Regions from separate parts of the Leptolyngbya boryana PCC 6306 genome, predicted to be linked through region 2. Evidence: predicted binding sites of a transcription regulator. Region 2 holds the regulator's gene; each other region holds the start of a gene.
The links. Region 2 encodes NtcA, which controls nitrogen genes in cyanobacteria. Its sites were predicted from a motif close to TTTGTANNNNNNNNTACAAA; they were not measured.
Positions count from the first base shown of each region.

Region 1: LEPBO_RS0130380 (SAM hydrolase/SAM-dependent halogenase family protein) is a predicted target of NtcA. The motif match lies at 1,350-1,369, and genes of this name have one in related genera.
Region 3: LEPBO_RS0119175 (DUF6761 family protein) is a predicted target of NtcA. The motif match lies at 1,781-1,800, and genes of this name have one in related genera.

Region 1 covers NZ_KB731324.1:6,106,728-6,110,004, reverse strand. The annotation lists tRNA gene LEPBO_RS0130395 (tRNA-Arg) at 1-37, opposite strand, end outside; gene moaC (cyclic pyranopterin monophosphate synthase MoaC) at 76-582, shown strand; gene LEPBO_RS43080 (hypothetical protein) at 715-879, shown strand; gene pirA (arginine synthesis PII-interacting regulator PirA) at 1,131-1,283, opposite strand; gene LEPBO_RS0130380 (SAM hydrolase/SAM-dependent halogenase family protein) at 1,407-2,183, shown strand; gene LEPBO_RS0130375 (inositol monophosphatase family protein) at 2,272-3,087, opposite strand; gene LEPBO_RS38750 (chromosome segregation ATPase) at 3,205-3,277, opposite strand, start outside.
Region 2 covers NZ_KB731324.1:5,219,963-5,223,239, reverse strand. The annotation lists gene LEPBO_RS0126080 (DUF3084 domain-containing protein) at 1-942, opposite strand, end outside; gene ntcA (global nitrogen regulator NtcA) at 1,062-1,733, opposite strand; gene fabI (enoyl-ACP reductase FabI) at 2,173-2,973, shown strand; gene LEPBO_RS0126065 (vWA domain-containing protein) at 2,998-3,277, shown strand, end outside.
Region 3 covers NZ_KB731324.1:3,810,837-3,814,113, reverse strand. The annotation lists gene LEPBO_RS37570 (WG repeat-containing protein) at 1-821, opposite strand, end outside; gene LEPBO_RS0119180 (response regulator transcription factor) at 940-1,722, opposite strand; gene LEPBO_RS0119175 (DUF6761 family protein) at 1,955-2,197, shown strand; gene grxD (Grx4 family monothiol glutaredoxin) at 2,315-2,632, opposite strand; gene LEPBO_RS0119165 (BolA family protein) at 2,657-2,902, opposite strand; gene LEPBO_RS37565 (caspase family protein) at 2,950-3,277, opposite strand, start outside.

The DNA of each region.
Region 1 (3,277 bases), 890 kb from region 2:
CGTAGCCACGTGCTCTAGTCCACTGAGCTACAAGCCCTTGTCAGCACTTATTCAATATACAACAATCTGCTCCAAATGACAAAAAATTCTGAAAATTCCTCAACACTTTCTCATCTTGATGCTCAAGGACAAGCGCAGATGGTTGATGTATCAGCTAAATCTGCAACGATAAGACAAGCAACAGCGATCGCGCGGGTGCGGATGAAGCCCGAAACTTTACTGGCGATCGAGTCGGGTAATAGTCCGAAAGGGGATGTTCTAAGCACAGCCCGAATCGCCGGAATCATGGCAGCGAAGCAAACATCCAATTTAATTCCACTGTGTCACCCACTCCCGATTCAAAAAGTCGAAGTCAATATTATTGCCGTGCCCGAACTTCCCGGATTTGAGATTCAAGCCACTGTGAAAATCAAAGCAGAGACGGGCGTTGAAATGGAGGCTTTGACAGCAGCCTCTATTGCGGCTTTGACGCTCTATGACATGGCGAAAGCGCTCGAGAAATCCATTACGATCGAACAAATTTGCTTGCTGAGCAAAACGGGAGGAAAATCGGGAGATTATCAGCAATCACCAAACCCGTAATTCCTCTTAAATTTTTTGTAAAGCGGGAACTATTTGAAGGCGTTCCCCGTGAAATTGCTTATACTCAGGAAATGCTCCCTTGACATCGCCCCCTCATTTTTCCATTGGCAAATCCAAGGTGGTATTCCCGCAATGAATGAACCGAACGAATTAGAACTGACTGAATCGCTCTTTAATGCGATCGCACAAGCTTTAGAGGCGTGTTGCCACTCCGGACATTTATCGGCAGATGAATACATCTCACTGCTTGACTCTGTATGGTTTACGCTCGACTTCGGCACGCGTCGTCCGAGATGAATCATCAGCCAGGTTGCGGCTCTGCTCAACGTGCAATTCTAAAATTTCTGCGAGTTCAGCGAAACCCAAGCCCAGATCTCACGATCAGTTGAATTGAGTTCTCTTATATTAAGGTGGATTTTGAATTGCAGAATTGATAGGGACAGGACGATTGCTGAAGCCGTCCTTCCTCAATCCAAAATTCACCATTAAAAAAGCGCGGCTAAGCCGCGCATATTTGAGATCCTACAATGAGAGATGAGGGAGACACTTTATCTCAGATAACTTGCTTCTGCTTCCAACATCCGCAGCAGAGCTTGATCGCCACGTGCTCTTGCTGCTTCCATGCGGCGTTGTAGATTTCGTTGTAAGTTTTCGCGGTGAACGCGGGTAACTTCGGCTGCGTGAAGACGATTTCTATTCATATGTAGGGTTCCTAGAGGTTAGTTTTTCTTATCACCATGATTTGATATTAGCATTGGCAAATTAAAACGGTAGCTTATGCTACTAAAAATTCATACTTAAGATGTAGTTTTTTGACAAAACAGATGATTGTTACCCTGATGACAGACTTTGGATTAAGTGATGCTTATGTCGGAGTGATGAAAGGTACGATCGCTCAAATTAATCCAAGGCTGCAAACTATCGACCTTACGCATCAAATTCCTCCGCAAGATATTACTTCTGCCCGTTTTCAACTTATGACTGCCTATCCGTATTTTCCGGACGGAACAGTTCATGTTGTCGTGGTTGATCCAAGCGTAGGCAGTTCGCGCAGAGCGATCGCAGTGCAGCTGAAAGCTGGATTTGTGGTTGCGCCAGATAATGGTTTGGTGAGCGGCATCTTAGAACATGCAGTGGCAGCGGTCGAGTTAACGAATCGAAAATATTGGCGATCTCAAACTCCCAGCGCAACATTCCACGGGCGCGATATCTTTTCCCCGGTTGGAGCACACCTTGCAAGTGGCGTTCCCTTGAAAGAGTTAGGGGATGAAATTGATTTGAATTCGATCATCAAATTGCCAATTCCTGATGCGATCGCAACCGAGAATGGCATTCAAGGAGTAATTCAGGCGATCGATCATTTCGGCAATTTGATCACCAATATTCCGGGGGAAAGGTTTTTCAATTGCTCTTGGTCAGTTCAGATTCATCAATCGATTTATGCAGGTCATACAACCTATGCTGATGCGAAAGTTGGCGAGATCATCGGACTGATTGGAAGTCACGGTTGGGTTGAAATTGCGATGAATCATGGCAATGCTCAGAGCTATTTGAAATTGGGGATTGGAACGTCGATCGTGACTGTTATTCAGTCAAATTAGTCCGAAAACTTCAAGACTTCTGAGTTCACCATCCAATCATTGAAAGAACCATGAAGCGTTGAAGGCTTGTAGATTGTTCAAATCACCGCTATTTAAATTTACCGATCGCCCGAACCAACGGCTCAAAAACCTCGATCAACTCTTTGCGACTCACGACTAACGTGGGATATGATCGTGCTCCATAATCTTTCCCAACCTCTAACGGAAAAATCGGGGTTAACTCTAGCGGATACCAAACGGCTCCTGATGCTTGCACGATCGCCCAAACCGCCGCAATATCCCAAATTTTTGGAGTCGCCTCAACTCCGCCCATTGTTGACCCCGCCGCAACGGTCAGCAAATTGTAAGTCGCTACTCCCAACATCCGAATTTTCGCAGGAAACGGCTGCTGCAAAACCGAAGTACTTCTTGCACAGAGATTAAAAAAATGATTCTTCGTTAAAGCTTCTTGGCTCGATCGAATCGGTTTGCCATTGAGAAAAGCCCCCGACGGCATCTCTAGCCCTGATTCACCCTGCCAATATCCATAAAAAGACTGCCCCAATGGGGGCAAATGTACCAATCCAAAAACCGGAGTGCCCTGATAAAGCAATCCGATCGAGATTCCCCATAGCGGCAATCCTCGTGCAAAATTCGTTGTGCCATCGACTGGATCAATAATCCAGCACCATTCTCGATCGGGAAAAATATGCTCGACTTCTTCGCTCAAAACCCCGTGATCAGGAAAAGCTTGAGCGATCGCGCTCCGAATCCGTTCATCCGCCCATTGATCCGATTGTGTCACCAAACTGCCATCGGCTTTTTCGGCTGCCTGAGCTTGTCCAAAATCCTTGAGCAATTGTGCACCAACTTCTGTGGTGATTTGCTGAGCAAAAGAGAGAACCGTATTCCAAAATTCAGACATATCGAAATCCCAAAGCAGTGCGGGAGATAGAGAGCAGGGAGTATTCTTCCATCATCCTGCAAAATGCTCCTTCATCTTTTCATCCTGCAAAGTCAGACTCTCACATCTTAGAACAGGCTATCTTCTTAAGCTGCGTTGCCATAAAGGAATCAACGACTGTGCCTGGTCGTAAGCATTCGTGCCGAGTGGA
Region 2 (3,277 bases):
GATTTGCACAATTTGCTGATTGTTCTGCCCCAGGCGAAGCGACTCGATCGCGGTCTGATTTGCCAATTGCAGTAATTGATCGACTGCTGCTTTGGCTCCACCTTGTTCGACGACGCGCACAACGCCTGAAGACAGCACTTGTGTCCGAAAAATTGCCAGATCACCTCGGCGAATCTGTTCCACATCTTGCTGAATTTGCTGAACGGCTGCCACGAGAAAAGCTCTCTGCTGTTCCAGGGTTTTCAATTCTGCTTCGCGTTGAGCAATGACTTGATCGCGCTCATTAATTTCGCGATCGCGCTTTTCAATCAGGGCAGTTCGTTCCGCAATTTGCGCATCTCGTTCCGCAATTTGGGCTTTCACCTGATCCCGTTGTTCAATTAACGCCTGCTGCTCAGATTCCAGCTGATTGATTTCGTTGCGGAGCGAAAGTGCTTGCTGAGAAACTGTTTCTAGCTGATTGCGGGTGAGATCTCGCTGCGCTTCTGTCCTGCGAAGTTGGGCATCGGTTTCTCGTTGTCGAGCGACTGAAACTTGAAGATTGGCATTGAGGCGCTTGAGATATTCCTCAATTTGGGCACGTTCCGATCGCGCTTGCTCTAGATCTTTCTCAACCTCAGCTTTTCGCTGATCTGTGGTTTTGAGATCAGCCGTGACTTTATCGAGGTCGCGATTTGTCGCCCGCAAGTCGGCTTGAATTCGCCCGAAGTTCAACACCATCTCTCGAAAGGTGCGGCTCGCAAGCAGTAAAACGCCTAACGTAGAGGCAGAAATCAGCGTGCCCGTCAAAATCGTCACGACAACTGCTGTTTGTTTGGGACGGAGATTGAACAAGCTGAGGCGGGCTTTTCCCACGCGCGTTCCTAAGCGATCGCCGACTGTCGCGATCACCCCTCCTAACACCAACACCACCAAAATTAGAATTAGCCCGACATCGGACATGACGCTCCCACAAACCCCTAGACATACTGCACTCTAAGGGCACTTTCAGACTTTGCCTTTCATTATGACTGCTCGCTCTATGATTCGCGTGAGTCACTCAGGACTGAATTCTAATCGAATTAGGTAAATTGTTGACTAAGCGTTACCGGATTATGAACGGTTATTTTTTTCTTGTGAATTGAGATCATTTTGTCCTGACGCAAATCTCCCAGTAAGCGGGTGACTGTGACGCGAGTCGAGCCGATTGCTTCAGCGATCGCTTGGTGAGACAGTTTGAGATCAATCATGATCCCCTCTTGTGAGGGCACACCAAAGTCACGACACAGAATCAGGAGGAAACTCACAAGACGCGATCCCATATCTCGGTGCGCCAGCGTTTCAATCATCATTTCAGTTTGTAAGATTCTCGACGACAAGCCTTTCAGCATCAGCATTGAGAGTTCGGGATTGTCTTTGAGCGCTTTTTCAACTTGTTCGATCGGAACAGACAGCAATTCGACAGGGGTGAAGGCAACTGCGTGATAAAAGCGATCGGCACGTTGTCCTGTGATCAGAGAAAGCACCCCGAACACGCTGTTTTCTCGCAGCAGCGCGACGGTAATTTCTTCTCCTGCCTCGTACACCCGTGAGAGTTTAACCGCACCCTTGACGAGAAAGTAGACCCGCTCCGCCGGATCGCCCGGAAAGAAGATGGTCTTACCGCGTTCAAACGTCTCTACAACAGGAGGATATGCTCCCCCTCCAATCTGACGAAACATCGCTGCAAGCGGTTTATCCTTGGTCACTACCATTTCTTTCCTTGTCGTATCGAGTGAAGCTGGGAAGTCTAACAGTCTATGTAAGCAATCGATGACTTTAGACCACTAAAACTGAGTCTATGATCTGTTTTAGTGTCGTAAACTACAATTTCGCTTTGATCTTCAGAAAACTCAGTAAATTCTCTAAGAAGAAGGCGCAATTTCGAGTCGATCTACTGGAATCTTCTGGGCAGACCCAATAATTTCCACAGATCATACCGTGAAAGCACGAATATTCTAGGACGAGGCATTAAGGAATCATGAAGGATTCCGAACCAGAATCAGAGAGGATTCGCTGGCAGAAAAACCGAACTGAGAAATGACGCAATTCGATCCTCGATCCGCCAAGCTTGGGACGATCGCGTCAGCGAAGAGCAGTTCGAGAGGGATCCCTTTCTGCTATCCTCATAAATGCTTTACACGGTAGAAGACCATGCTAGACCTGACTGGAAAGAACGCACTTGTAACGGGAATCGCGAACAACCGCTCGATCGCATGGGGCATCGCTCAGCAGCTACACAAAGCAGGCGCAAATATTGGCATCACCTATCTACCGGATGCAACCGGCAAAGCGGAAAAGAAAGTTGCCGACTTGACCGAGCCGCTCAATCCCAGTTTGTTCTTGCCGTTGAACGTGCAAGATGACGCACAGATTGAGAGCGCATTCAATACCGTGAAAGACAAATGGGGCAAGTTGGATATTCTGATCCACTGTCTCGCATTTGCTAGCAAAGATGATTTATCCGGCGATTTCTCCAAAACGTCGCGCGCGGGTTATTCGCTGGCGTTGGATATCAGTTCTTACTCGCTGGTGCAACTAGCTGGAGCCGCAAAACCTCTAATGAGCGAAGGCGGTAGTATCGTGACGCTGACTTACCTCGGTGGTGTGAAAGTCATCCCGAACTATAACGTCATGGGAATTGCCAAGGCAGCATTGGAAATGAACGTGCGCTACCTCGCAAATGAGTTAGGGCAGAACAATATTCGAGTCAATGCGATTTCAGCAGGTCCGATTCGGACATTGGCTTCCTCGGCAGTCGGTGGCATTCTCGATATGATTCACCACGTTGAAGAAGTTGCGCCGTTACGTCGAACTGTGACGCAGATCGAAGTCGGGAATACCGCAGCATTTCTCTGTAGTGACTTATCAAGCGGGATCACGGGTCAGGTGATCTACGTCGATGCAGGCTACGAAATTATGGGGATGACGGGATCGAAGCCCAGTGCTGGATAGCAATTAGACGATAGGAGATGTGCCGTGCCCAATTTTGAAACTTTGCAAAATCGAGACTACACCTTGATTTTGGATAAAAGTGGCAGTATGTCTACCAATGATCAAATTGGGGGCGGCAGTCGTTGGGAAGCAGCCCAAGAATCAACGCTGGCACTGGCGCGCAAATGCGAGCAGTTTGATCCCGATGGTATTACGGTTTATACGTTTTCTAGCCGATTCAGACGGTACGAAAATGTGACGGCGAGCAAAGTCGCACAGATTTTTATGGAAAACGATCCGGTTGGCTCGACCAATCTGGCAGCAG
Region 3 (3,277 bases), 1.4 Mb from region 2:
GATTTCTGAATATAGCCCCATCGATCATTCTGCTCAACGAGTGCTAACCCATTCGAGAAATCAGACGCAAATTGATATTGAGGCGCGATCGCAATTTTCCCACTCGTATCGACAAATCCCCATTGATTTCCGAGTCGTACCCGACCCATCGAATCCGAAAAATTAAACGCGCCATCAAACTGAGGTTGCACAACAAATTGCCCAGTTTGATTGATATAGCCCCATTTCTGACCGATTTTGGCAGCAGCAAGCCCATGAGAAAACTGCCAAGCGTCATCGAATCTTAGTGAGATCGCAGTTCGACCCGACGCATCAATATAGCCATATTTCTCGCCCCGCTTCACTGCTGCCAATCCGTTAGAAAAGCCCGAGGTCAATTGATATTGAGGCGCGATCGCAACTTCTCCAGTCGGTTTGATAAATCCGTAAAGCCGTCCCATCTGCACGACTGCAAATCCTTCTCGAAATCGCGTCACCCGTTCAAATTTCGGCGGAATTGCTACTTCTCCCTGACGATTCAGAAACCCATACTGATCCCCCAATTTCACCACCGCCAAGCCTTCCGAAAAGGGCGAATACGCTTCAAACTCTTGTTTCGGCGTAACCATTACTCGTCCCAAACGATCGATATAGCGAAATTCGCGCCCCAATTGCACCAGCGCTGTTCCTTCAGCAAAATCGGTTGCACTGTCAAACTGATGGTCGATCGCGAAGAGATCACTTGCGATCGCACGTTGTTCAATCGTCAAATTTGGCGGATGGCTGCAAACACTAACCGTCGCAAACCCCAACGTCGCAAGCAATAAAAAACGCAGCATCATGACCCAGAACCGTCATAGACTCCCCTAAGTGTATCGACCTCACAGATTTTGGGACATATGAGATCGCATTGCATCACATCGGTTATCCAACAAATCAGGAATTCGTCGAAATTTTTCCCTAAATCCGAGGACGTTGAACCGCTGCCATTCTCGACATTGAAGCCGTTGCTGGTTTACGAGGCAATTGCCCATTATTCTGATGCACCGGAGGCGCGTTCAAAATCTCCAAATTCAACCGATACCCCACATTCCGCACCGTCTGAATCAAATTCGGTTGCCTCGGATCAATCTCCACCTTCTTACGCAAAGACAGGACGTGAGTATCCACAGTTCGAGGATTATCAATCTCATCAGGCCAAGCTCGTTGCAGCAGATCTGCCCGACTCAAAGCGGTTCCGCCTGCCTGAGCCAGCACATAGAGCAAACTAAACTCCTGTGGGGTCAACTCAATCAACTCACCCTTAAATCGCACCCGCCGATGCACCAAGTCAATTTTCAGATCCCCAAAATCGAGATTTACCGGAGGAGCCGCCGTCCGCTGTCGCCGCAACAACGCCTCCACTCGCGCCAAAAACTCCTGCATCCCGAACGGCTTTGTCAGATAGTCATCCGCCCCTGATCGCAACCCTGCGACAATATCAGATTCAGTTGTCCGGGCAGACAGCATCAGAATCAGCGCCGTCTGCTGCTGACTCAACCAGCGACAAAACTCCAACCCATCGCCACTGGGCATCTCAGAATCAAGGATCATGAGATTGGGCTGCCGCACCAGAAACATCTCACGCGCTTGGTGCAAATCAGCCGATTGGTGGACTTGGTAGCCCGCCTGCTGAAGATGCCATCCTAGCAGCGATCGAAGGTGCGGATTTCCTTCAACGATTTGTATATTAATGGCTCCCACGGGGGCAACTTGACCTCAAAATGCTTGAGTTAAGGGTATCAAAGCTTCTTAGTTTTGATTTGTAACGGGTGCTACCCATATGTACTCCGCCTACACAACGTTCCGTATCGGAGTATGTCTTTCTATAGAATTTCGATACAAACCGAGAGAATAGCGAGTGTAATGTTAAGCTAAAGTCATAGCTCAGTGAGTGGAATGCCAAACGGCATCTGTTGTTTTCGCGTCATCGCATATGCTTCAAGATTCTTTGACGATTCGCTATTATCAACGCCTCTCCGACGCTCTCGTCGAACTCTGGAACCGGGGCTATCGTTACGATGACCTGCGTCTCTACTTAGACGGGTACTTGTCCGCGCTCCGACATGCTAGCGTGCTAGAGCCGTACCAGATCAATCGTCTGGAAGAGGAAATTACTCGCTACATCTATGATCCGTCGAATTTCGACATGGTGATGCCAGAACCAGACTACCGATAGAAATGAGAAAAGGGGTGCGTGCGCGCCCCTTTTTGATTTGGTTGGTCAGTCGCAGAGGTGAGAGTAGGGGGTAGGGAGTAAGAATCAATCTTCCCCTACTCCCCACTCCCCGCCTCATTATGAGGCGAGCGCAACTTCTACAAGCTGCTGCAATTCGCCACTCTGGTACATCTCAATCATGATGTCCGAACCGCCAATAAATTCCCCATTTACATACACTTGGGGAATCGTTGGCCAGTTCGAGAACTCTTTCACGCCTTGACGGACTTCAGGGTCTTCTAGCACGTCTACGGTCGTGTAGGGGACACCCAGCGTATTGAGAATTTGCACAACGTTATTGGAAAAGCCGCACATTGGCATGAGTTTGCTGCCTTTCATGAAAACGACAATTTTGTCGCTATCGACGATCGATTTGATGCGGTTTGAGGTAGTCATAAGTAAGTTCAAGGGGTAAGAGAGTTAGTTTTTGGTTGCCCATTCTTCGGGCGTGAACGTATTCAGTGAGAGAGCATGAATGGCTTCGGTGGAGAGTGCCTGTTGAACCGCACCATACACAAGCTGATGCTGTTGAACGCGACGCTTCCCAGCAAAGGCTGAGGAGACGACTGTCACCTCGAAATGCTCCCCATCAGGACTGTTTGCCTGCACTTGGGCATCCGGCAATCCTGCTTTGATCATTGCCTCAACCTGATCCGGGCTAATCATTGGGGTTCCTCGATGTAATCGTTTCGCGAATTTTCCTGATTCTTAGTCTAACGAGCTTTGCGCCACTGCTGGATCGCTTTCTGTGCCTCGGCGTAAACTTGAGGTCGATCTTTTGGAACGAGTTGAGCGGCTGAAATCGCTTGTTGAAACTCTTTCTGCTCTGCTCGTTTGCGCGCAATTTCTAGAATATTGCGACTCCATCGATCGATGTCTTGTTGCGCTTCAGCATAGAGGGGATCATTCGGTGGGATTGCGCGCGCCCGATCAATCGCGCGACTTGCATCTGATGCTAGCGTGGGTTTGATTAACGATCGGGCTTCATTCAAGATCTTTCCAGAATCAGGACTCGGTGATGCCACAGCTTGAGGCGCAGGA